Regions from separate parts of the Nocardia sp. XZ_19_369 genome, predicted to be linked through region 2. Evidence: riboswitches for the same ligand, from Rfam matches in the RefSeq annotation. Region 2 holds a riboswitch; each other region holds the start of a gene.

Region 1 (3,411 bases), on a different contig from region 2:
GCGGATAGATCGACGCGGATACCGCATTGGGCGCGACATGCCGCAGCAGCAGCCGCAGTCCACCGATGCCGTTGAGCCGGGCCGTCCGAATGTAGTTGCCCGCCATGACTTCCGCGGTCTGCGCCCGCACCATCCGCACCGGATGCGGTGCCAGCCCGATCAACAGACAGGTCACCGGCAGCACCAGGATCTCCGGCCGCTGCCACGCGCTCATGCCGGTCGGCAATAGGGAGACAGCTGGCAACAGGTGCAGCGACAGCGACACCGTCGCCACCAGCAGCACACCGAACACGAAGGACGGCACCGACTCCGCCGCGAGCGCGACCGCACTGATCACCCGATCGGTCCGGGTCCCGGCGCGGACTCCCGCCACCAGTCCGAGCGCGAGCGCCAGCGGGATCAGCAGCGCGGCGGTGAGCAGCGCGAGGGTGACACTGTTGGTCGCGCGGCCGAGCAGGACATCGCTCACCGGGCGCCCCGAGATCAGCGAATGGCCGAGATCGCCCTGGAGAAAAGCGAACAGCCACTCGGCGAAGCGCACCGGTGCGGGCCGGTCCAGCCCGAGCTCGGCGCGCAACGCGGTCAACTGCTCCGGCGCGGGGTCGCCGCCACCGTCGCGCGACAGCAGCACCGTGGCCGCATCCGAGTCCAGTGCTTCGAACAACCAGAAGACCACGAGCGCGACGGCGAACAGCACACCGATCCCACCGCCGACACGCCGTGCGATATAGGCGATCACGGCGCTGCTACGTCGCCAACCAGGTGGTGGCGTAGTTCGCCCAGTCGTCGGTGCCGGGCACCCCGCTGCGTACGCCGCGCACATGGTTCTTCGCCGCGTCGGGACGTTTGGCGAAGCTGTGCAGGATGTATCCGCCCTCGTTCCAGAGTTCTTCCTGGAGTTCGTGATACAGCGTGCGGCGGCGTTGCGGGTCCATCGCGGCGCGCGCCTCGGCGAACTTCGCGTCCCACCCAGGCCGCCGCCAGCCGGTGCCGTTGCTGGGTGAGGTGCTGGTCATGGTCTGGCCGTAGAAGTAATCGAGACTGTAGTTCCACCAACCGATGTGCGACAGCGGTGCTTTACCGCTGACCTGGGAGAAGTAGGTGTCCGCGGGCACCGATTCGAGCCGGATGTTGATCCCGGCAGCCTTCGCGTGCTCGGCGAACAATGTCGCGGAGTCGAGCATGCCCGGCGAGCCGTCGGCGGTCGGCAGCGTGACCGTCAGATTCTCTTTGCCCGCCTCCCGCAACAGCTCTCGCGCGCGCTGCGGGTCATAGGTCCGCTGCGGCAGACCGTCGTGGTAGAAGGGCGTACCCTTGCCGTAGACGTCGTTGCCGATCTCGGCGTAGCCGTAATACACGGAATCGACCATGGCCTGGCGGTTCACGGCGAGACGCATGGCCTGCCGGACCCGCACGTCGTCGAACGGCGGTGTGTCCACCCGCATCTGGAACGCGCCCATCAGGCCGGCGGGCGGGACCACCACGGTCGTACCGGGGTCGCGCTCCAGGGTGCGCGCTTGCAAGTACGAGATCTCGTGCACCACATCGGCTTCCCCGGACAGGAAGGCATTGACCCGTGCCTCGGTCTCCGCGATCTGGATGATCTCCACCTCGTCGAGCAGGGGCCGTCCGTCCCAGTATCGGTCGTTGCGCCGCAACAGTGTTCGGTCGCCGGGCGACCACCGCTGCAAGGCGAACGGACCGGTGCCCACCGGCAGCGATGATCCATCGATGGTGCCGGTGCCCTCCTTCACGATGTAGCAGTACCAGCCCGCCAGCACCGAACCGAAGTCGGCCAGCGGCGTTTTCATCGTCACCAGCACACCGAGATCGCCGTCGGCGCGGGTGCGCGACATGTCGATGTTGGCCAGATCGCCGGACGACTTCTTGGCGGGGTCGAGCATCCGCTCGAAACTCCACAGCACATCCCGCGCCGTCAACGGCGAGCCGTCGCTGAACACCACGCCACGGCGCAGCGTGATCCGCCACTGGCTGCCGTCGGCATTGGGCTCCAACGACTCCGCCAGCCGATAGCGCAACGTCAGGTCGTTGTTGTAGGCGACGAGCTTGTCCCACACGTTCTTCGACACCGCGCCACCCGCCGAACTACCGGCCTCGTGCGGATCGAGCACGTCCGCGCTCGCCGACCGCCCCGCGATCACCGACCGCAGGCGTCCGCCCGCTCGCGGTGGTCCATCCGGCGCCGCTGGGCCGCCTTCGGTGCCGCAACCCGCGAGCAGGCCGCCCAGCGCGAGCGCACCCGCGCTCCCGAGCAGAAAGGAACGGCGACCGAGCCCGGGCCGCACCGCTGTGTACTTGTCCATTGCCATCCTCGTGGGTGAGTTCCCGGTACCACGGCGCAGGTATCCTGGCTCCCGGATCAACGCTCCCCGCCGGTCTTCCAGCCTGGGTAGGCCGTGACCATGAATCGGCGGATCGCTCCTCGGTGACAGTTGCGGGACAGCCCCGGATTCGCACCGGTGTTCCCTACGCCGGATTCAGACCATACCGTCTGCTATTCCTGACGCCGACGAGCAGCCGGATTGCGGTACGTTCGGGTATCCGGGATACGCCGGTCGGCAACCCTGGATGATAGGCGGATGCTCCCCACCGACCAGCTGGCTCAGGCAGACCGTCGCCCAGCGGTGATCGACACGCCCCTCGGCACCGTCGAGTTCTCCGTCACGCTCGCGGCGGATGTGCTACCGGCGGAGTCGAATACCCTGTGGCGCTTGGCGAATGGTTCCCATCTGCATCGCTGGCGGCACCGGACCGCAACGGTCGATCTGCTGATCGGCGGCATCGATGTCAAGCCCTGGGACGACGGCCCACCGGTCCCCGTGTGGGCCGGAATCTGGCAGGTGCAGGCGCGCGCCGAGGTGTCCGGACTGGTCGTCTCGGCCGCGCTGACCGACCTGCCCGCCGATGCGTACGGCGGCCAGGACTCCGGCGAATGCCTCGCGGCGGTGAGTGTCGAGAACGAGCACTTCATGGTGTCGATCGGCGGCCCGGATGCGGAGCTGCTCGCAATGCAGGCCGCGGACGGTCGGCTGATGCCCGTCAGGTGGGCGCGGCTGTTGTCGACCGGCTCGGACGACAGCACCGATTACGGTGTGCGATATGCAGATCCGGCCGGAATCGCGTGGCATCTCCCCGGCTTGGCCGCAGGGGAAGTGGCCCGGCTGTGCATCGCGTCCGCTTGGTGTCCCCGCGACGACGACCGACCCGCAGCCTGGTATGCGGTCGATATCCCGCTCGACACCGCCTACCTCCACCTCATTGCCGAGTCGACCTGATCGGCCGCACCGCGTTTACCGAATCCGCTGCGGCGCAGCAATACCGGTGTCAGCAGGAACAGTCCGGCAGCGAGTACCGCGACGGCCAGCATGGCACCGCGCAGCCCGACGGCGT
Region 2 (3,411 bases):
AAATCCGGGGCGATGTCCTCGATCACCAGCGCGCGCACCCGCTCGGGGTGCGTCGCGGCGAAGACCCAGCCGTGCAGCGCGCCCATCGAATGCCCGATCACCACCATGGGCTCGGTGATGCCCGCGGTGGCGGCGGTCAGGTCGGCGACGAAGGCCTCGGTGGTCAGTTCGGCAGGCGCCGGTCTGCCGTGGCCCGCGGCATCGAAGGTGTAGACGTGGCCGTAGTCGCGCAGCCAGTCCAGTTGGTCGTGCCAGGTCCGGGCGCTGCCCATCAGCCCGTGCAGCAGCAGGATCGGCACCCCCGCTCCACCTTCGTCGTGCAACACCCCGCCGATTCTGCCGGGTCTGCGCGCGGCGTGCGCACTTCCCCCGGATACGGCCCATACCGAGCGGCCGCTCGCGGGTCGTATTGTCGAGGCCATGGCTGTTGTGAAGATCAACGCGATCGAGGTTCCCGAGGGCGCAGGCCCCGAGTTGGAGAAGCGGTTCGCCCACCGTGCGCACGCGGTCGAGGGTTCGCCCGGTTTCCTCGGCTTCCAGTTGCTCCGGCCGGTCGCCGGGGATAACCGGTACTTCGTTGTCACCCAGTGGGATTCGGAAGAGTCGTTCGCGGCCTGGCGGGACGGGCCCGCGCGCGAGGCGCACGCGGGTGAGCGGCAGAAGCCGGTCTCCACGGGTGCTTCGCTGCTCGAATTCGAGGTGGTCCTCGACGTGGCCGCGAAGCCCGCGAGCTGACGTAGTTCAGGGATGGCCGGGCGGGCTGACCTGCCCGGCGACTCGCCCGACGGCGGGGCGCGGTCCGCGCTGGTCATATTGACGTCGGGTGCCTCCAGGTGTCACAGTTCGAAGGACAAAACGCGAGGGTGATGCGGTAATCCGGTGCGATTCCGGAGCGGTCGCGCCACTGTGTTCCATGCATCGAGCTCCTGGGTGCCGGACAGCCAGACACCGGCACTCTCGCCCCCATTCGACGACGGGACGCTGAAAGCGCTGTGGAGGACGGATGTCCGACCTCGCGCATCCCTAGGAGGACTCGCATGGCCATCGCGCATTCGCCGAGCCGGGCAACCGATTCACTCGCCACTGTGCTCGTCACGGTAGGTGTCGTTCTTCTCGCATTGCTCACGCTGTACCTGGTCGGCTTCGACCAGGGCGTCATCTCGCGCAGCGGGATGTATCTGCATGAGCTGATGCACGACGGACGTCACCTGCTGGGGCTTCCGTGCCACTGAGCTCACCCACCCCGCCGACTCCGTCGGCTGCCGTCCCCCTGGTCGGTTCCCTCAAGACCCTTCTACTGCGCGGACTACTGGCAGGCTTGATCGCGGGCTTGCTGGCCGCATCGGTCGGCTACTTCGTCGGCGAGCCGAAGGTCGACGCCGCCATCGCCATCGAGGAAGCCGGTTCCGCCGCGGATCATCCGCACGGCGCGGAACCGGAGGCGAGCGGCGGACATTCGCACGGCGACGCGGAAGAACCACTGGTCAGCCGCGCCGGGCAGAAGGCGGGACAGTTCCTCGCCCTCGGCCTGGCCGGCCTGGCGCTCGGCGCGATCTTCGCCTCGGTCGCGCACTTCGCGCGGCGCTACACGACGTTCTCCGGGCCGAAACTCGCACTGGCGCTTGGTCTCGGTGGCTGGGCCGCGATCGTCGCGGTGCCGTTCTTCAAATACCCGGCGAACCCACCCGCGGTCGGCGATCCGGACACGATCAACCAGCGCACCCTGCTGTGGTTGGCGGCGGTGCTGCTCGGCCTGGTGGCGGTCGGTGTCGGCGTGTACGTCTACAAGGTGCTGCGCGGGCGGCTGAGCATGCTGCGGCTGATCGCCGGACTCGCCGCGTTAGTTCTCGTCACGGCGGTGGGCTACATCCTGCTGCCCGGCGTCGACGAGGTGAAGGCGGACTTCCCGGCCAGCCTGCTGTGGCAGTTCCGGGTGGCGTCGCTGGCGCAGACCGCGACGCTGTGGGCCTGCCTGGCCCTCGGCTTCGCCGCGCTCACCGAATTCGCCACGCGCACTGATACTCCGGTACGAGAGTCGATCGCTACCGCGGGCTGATCCGCATCCAGAAGAAGAGGGGCAGTGTCGGTGTCATGACCGACACCGCCCTTTCTCTTTGGCCCGCACCGCTTCGCTCGGGTGCGCCCGTCGAGCCGCCACGCGCCATCCGTATCGCCTACCTCGGCATGGTCGTCGCACTGCTCGCCGGGGTCGCCGAGGCGATTGTTCGGATTGCCGCACTGCTCGAACGCGAAGAGGTCGACGTGGCGAGCATGGCGACGGGTCTCGCCGTGCGGCTGGGCATCTATCTGGTGGTGCTGCTGGTCGCCATCCGGATGACGCACGGCGCCCGCTGGGCCCGGCTGGTACTGACCTTCGGGATCGGCGTGATCGGCCTGCTGTCACTGGTCATCGAACCGCTGGCCGCGCTGCTGTCCGCCGACAAGTTCGGCGACCTGTTCGCGAATATCACCGTCGAATCCGCGACCATCGGCCTGTTCCGCGTCATTCACATCGTCGCGGTCCTGGTCGCCATCCCCGCGATGTACCGCCCCGAAGCCCGTCGCTTCTTTCGCCGGGCCTGAGCATTTCGCATAATCACATGGCTTTCCGCACACCAGCCGGTGTGCGAAAAACCATGCGGCGGTGCGAGTGCCAACTACGCCAGGGCCGCGTCGAGCAGGATGTGGTCGACGCCCGCGAGGGCCTTGCTCACCGGGCAGCCCGCCTTGGCGGCCTCGGCCGCGGCGGCGAAGGCATCGGCGTCGATGCCGGAGACCTTGCCGCGGACGGTCAGCTTGATGCCCGAGATCCGGAAGCCACCGGCCGGGTCGGGGCCGAGGGTCACGTCGGCGGTGACGTCCAGGCTCTCCGGGGTGCCGCCCGCATTGCCGATCTGCGCCGAGAGCGCCATCGCGTAGCAGGACGAGTGCGCGGCCGCGATGAGCTCCTCCGGGCTGGTGGTCCCGTCGGCCTCGTCGGCGGAACGCTTGGGGAACGACACGTCGTACTTGCCGACCCCGGAACTGGCCAGCTCGACCTGCCCCGACCCCTCCTGAAGAGAGCCGGTCCAAGCGGTACGAGCGGTACGTGTAGGCATTAAAATCCTTTCGCTGGTAAGCAATTTCCGATGCAGCCCCCGAGCTTAGCCAGCCCGCCGCCCCACGTCTCGGGGTCAGACTAGAGCGCCGTATCAGCAACCTCAGCGACGCGGCGCACGATCGATCCGCTCGCGATCAGTGGCCTTGTCCACGCGAAACATGTTGCTGCGTCTGCGCTTCGGAGTCCTGCCTATTCCGGATTGGTGACCCGCGCCAGCACGATCCCGCCGAGGATCAGCGAGAGCGCGAGCACCCGCCCCGCACTGAGCGGGTCCTTGTGGACCACGATCCCGAGACCGATGGCCCCGATCG
Region 3 (3,411 bases), on a different contig from region 2:
GCACCCGGAGTACGCAGCAGCCGAGTCACATTCGGCTCGATCAGCGGCGCGACGTCCACCTGCGCGGTGCGCACGGCGTCGAGGAACTCGGCCAGCTGCAGCCGGATCAATTGCACGTCACCGGGTTTCAGTCCGGCCTTGTCCAGCGCGCGCAGCACCGCAGCCTGCTGGGCGGTGCCCTCGGCGTAGGCGATCTTCTTGCCCTTCAGGTCGGTCAGCGTGCTCACCGACTTGCCCGGCGCCACCGCTAGTTTCAGTGCGGTCGGGCTGGTTTGGTACGCGGCGACGATCGGCACGTCCTGCCCGGCGATCAACGCGTGGATCGGCGGCACATCGCCCACCTGCGCCACGTCGGCGGCCTCGGCGCGGAAGGCTTCGAGAATGGCCGGTCCGCCGACGAAATTGGCGAACTCGACCTGGAACGGCAGCTTGTCCAGCTCACCGGAGATCCGCAGCACCGACTGCAGGCGCTCGGACTGGTCGGCGACGATCAGCTTGGTGCCTGCCGGAACGTCAACGGGTAGCGGCGTGTCCGCGGCGACGGGACCGACCGGCTTGTCGTTGTTCGCGCAGCCGGTGAGTCCGAGGGTCGCAACGGTTGCCACGGCGAGCAATGCGGCGGTGGTGCGGCCTTGGCGGCCGAACAGAAACGTGCGTGGTCGGTACATGCAGGGATTCAAACAAGACAAATCCGGCCCGAACACCGTTTGTCTCATGCTGGTTCGAACTGCTCAGCGCGGTGCCGCCGCCGTCGTCTGCGCCCGGACCTGCTCCTGGTACTGCTGGATGAACGGCAGGATCTGCTGGTCGATCACCGTGTTGTACTCGACCGGGCGCTGCATCGGATTGGCATGCCCGGTGTTTCGCGCCTGCACCACCGAGAGCGTGCCGTCCACGCCGCCGGCCTGCTCGATCAACACCTGGTGCGAGTACTCGACATCGACCACCCGGTCCCGGCTCGGGTCGCGCGGACGGATGAAAACGATGGCGGGGCGCGGCTTTCCGTCCACCGGCGCGGCCAGCGCCTTCAGATCATTGGTCGCGCCGCCCGCCACGATCGCGGTGAACTGCACCTCGATCAGCCCGTTGCTCGCCGCGTTGCGCGAAAAGATCTTCTCCCGCAACACCTCGCCCATCACCACACGCAGCCGGCCGAAGCGGATGCCGGGCGGTCGGCCATCGCCGCCGTACGAGACGAAACGGTCGCGGCGCGCATAGGTTTCCACGGCCAGCCGCAGCAGGCGGCTTTCTCGCGCGCCGGGCAGCCAGCGCATCCAGCGCACCATGTCCTCGCCGCGGCCGCGGCTCTCCGGGCGGACCGCGTTCAGGTCCACCGGCGTGCAGTCCAGGATCACCCCGGCCAGGTGGCGGTCGCTGTCGAGGTGGATGTGTTTGGCGACCTCCAACGCGATCACCCCGCCCATGCTGTGCCCGACCAGCACGATGTTCTTCAAGCCGGACAGCTCGGTGGCGCGCACGATCAGGTCGGCGATGACCTTGGTGTCGATACCTTCGTTGTCGTAGCGGATGGCCCAGACCACGCCCATCCCGCGCAGCGCGGGCAGGGCGGCGGCGGTCGCGCTGGCGTCCAGGCCGCCGAGCCCGACCATGTCGACCACCACCGTGTCCCAGTCTTCGGGATCGGCCGGGGCGGCGACGGGCAGGATCGCGGGGTCGGTGCGGGCGAGTCGTACCTGTTCGGGTTCTACGTCGTAGGTGAGGTACTGGGCGAAGACGACCAGTACGGCGGCCAGCAGTACGACCACCCGCAGCACCGCGGACCTGGTCCGGCGCAACGTCTTCCACTCGTGCCACAGGCTGGTGTCCCGTAGCCGGGCTTTGCGTCGCGCGTCGTCCCAGTCCGCGACAGTGGACGGGTGCCGGTCATCGAACGGCGACATCTGTCCCACTGTAGGTAAAGAATGTGGACTGTCGCCATTCCACACCTTGCCCCCGCGGCGCCGCGAACCCGACCGAACGGTAGAGTCCTGCCGTCAACCTCGGCGGGTGCGGGAATCCGGTGTAATTCCGGAACGGTCGCGCCACTGTGATCGCCCTCACGGCGAAAGTCAGACCTCCCCTGCCGGGACAACTCTGGAGAGGCCGCGACTTGCCTGTGGAGCACCACCGAATCATGCGCGCTCGGCGCATGCCGGAACCCAGCGCTGGCGGGGTGGCGGCATGACTCGTGTCCGTGCGGCGATCATCTTCCCTGCCCTCGGGGCCTTACTGATCTGCGCGATGATTCTCGCCACCGGCTTCGGCGCGGAAACCTTGCCCGTCTCTTCGGTATTGACGGTGCTGCAACACCGGGTGACCGGGCAGGCGCCGACCGACTTCGGCTTGGACACCATCGTGTGGCAGCTGCGGGTGCCGCGAACTGTGCTCGCCGCGATCGTCGGCGCGGGGCTGGCGCTGGCGGGCGCGGCCATGCAGACCCTGGTGCGTAATCCGCTGGCCGACCCGTACCTGCTCGGGGTTTCGTCAGGTGCGGGGGTCGGCGCGGCTGCGGTCATCACCTCCGGGTTGTTCGCCGGGGCCGGGGTGTGGGCGTTGTCCGGTGGGGCGCTGGTCGGTGCGTTCGTCGCGGCGGGGCTGGTGTTCCTGATCGCGGTGCTGCAGGGCGGGCTGACGCCGTTGCGGCTGGTGCTCACCGGCACCGTGCTCAGCTCCGGGTTCGCCGCGTTGAGCAGCTACCTCATCTTCCGTCGTCCGGATCCTTCGCACGCCCAGGCGGTGCTGTTCTGGTTGCTCGGCAGCCTCGCGGGCGCCGACTGGACGCGAATCGCGTTGCCGCTGAGCGTGGTAGTGGTCGCGGCTGTCGCGCTGCTAGGTGCGAGTGGCTGGCTCGACGCGCTGACCGTCGGCGGCGATACCGCCGCCTCACTGGGCGTTCCCGTCAAAGAGCTCCGCATTGCGCTGTTCGTGTTGCTCGCGGTGCTGGTCGGCGTGCTCGTGGCGGTCTCCGGTGGTATCGGCTTCGTCGGGCTGGTTGTCCCGCACGCGGCCCGTCTGCTGGTCGGTCCGCGTCACCGCAATCTGTTACCCGCCTGTGCGCTCTGCGGTGCGCTGTTCCTCGTCGTGGCCGATGCCGCCACTCGAATCGTGGTTCGCCCCATCGAGATCCCCGTCGGCGTGCTGACCGGACTCATCGGCGCCCCCACCTTCCTGATTCTGATGGGGCGACGGCGTTATCGGTTCGGAGAGTCATGAGCGGTAACAACATCGCCATCACCAGCACCACTAGCTCTGCGCGCGACAGCGTCGAAACCACTGGTAACGCTGGAGCATTGAAAGTGCACGGGCTCGCATGCGCAGCTGGGCGCCGGACCGTGGTCTCCGACGTGAGCTTCGCGATCCAGCCCGGCGAGACGATCGGGATCGTCGGACCGAACGGCGCAGGGAAGTCGA

Evidence for each region. Region 2 has a riboswitch for cobalamin ahead of IBX18_RS11670 (CbtB-domain containing protein). Riboswitches for the same ligand answer to the same signal wherever they lie in the genome.
Region 1: linked by a shared signal. The riboswitch ahead of IBX18_RS32800 (ABC transporter substrate-binding protein) and the one ahead of IBX18_RS11670 (CbtB-domain containing protein) in region 2 are both predicted to bind cobalamin.
Region 3: linked by a shared signal. The riboswitch ahead of IBX18_RS20875 (iron ABC transporter permease) and the one ahead of IBX18_RS11670 (CbtB-domain containing protein) in region 2 are both predicted to bind cobalamin.

What each region holds. Positions count from the first base shown of each region.
Region 1 is NZ_JACVED010000009.1:496,750-500,160, reverse strand. It holds gene IBX18_RS32805 (ABC transporter permease) at 1-739, opposite strand, end outside; gene IBX18_RS32800 (ABC transporter substrate-binding protein) at 747-2,324, opposite strand; cobalamin riboswitch at 2,341-2,545, opposite strand; gene IBX18_RS32795 (hypothetical protein) at 2,601-3,296, shown strand; gene IBX18_RS32790 (MFS transporter) at 3,266-3,411, opposite strand, start outside.
Region 2 is NZ_JACVED010000003.1:7,323-10,733, reverse strand. It holds gene IBX18_RS11680 (alpha/beta fold hydrolase) at 1-326, opposite strand, end outside; gene mhuD (mycobilin-forming heme oxygenase MhuD) at 421-735, shown strand; cobalamin riboswitch at 807-972, shown strand; gene IBX18_RS11670 (CbtB-domain containing protein) at 1,038-1,232, shown strand; gene IBX18_RS11665 (CbtA family protein) at 1,223-2,056, shown strand; gene IBX18_RS11660 (hypothetical protein) at 2,092-2,583, shown strand; gene IBX18_RS11655 (OsmC family peroxiredoxin) at 2,658-3,098, opposite strand; gene IBX18_RS11650 (multidrug efflux SMR transporter) at 3,290-3,411, opposite strand, start outside.
Region 3 is NZ_JACVED010000005.1:429,756-433,166, reverse strand. It holds gene IBX18_RS20885 (ABC transporter substrate-binding protein) at 1-668, opposite strand, end outside; gene IBX18_RS20880 (alpha/beta fold hydrolase) at 732-1,901, opposite strand; cobalamin riboswitch at 1,967-2,098, shown strand; gene IBX18_RS20875 (iron ABC transporter permease) at 2,182-3,213, shown strand; gene IBX18_RS20870 (ABC transporter ATP-binding protein) at 3,345-3,411, shown strand, end outside.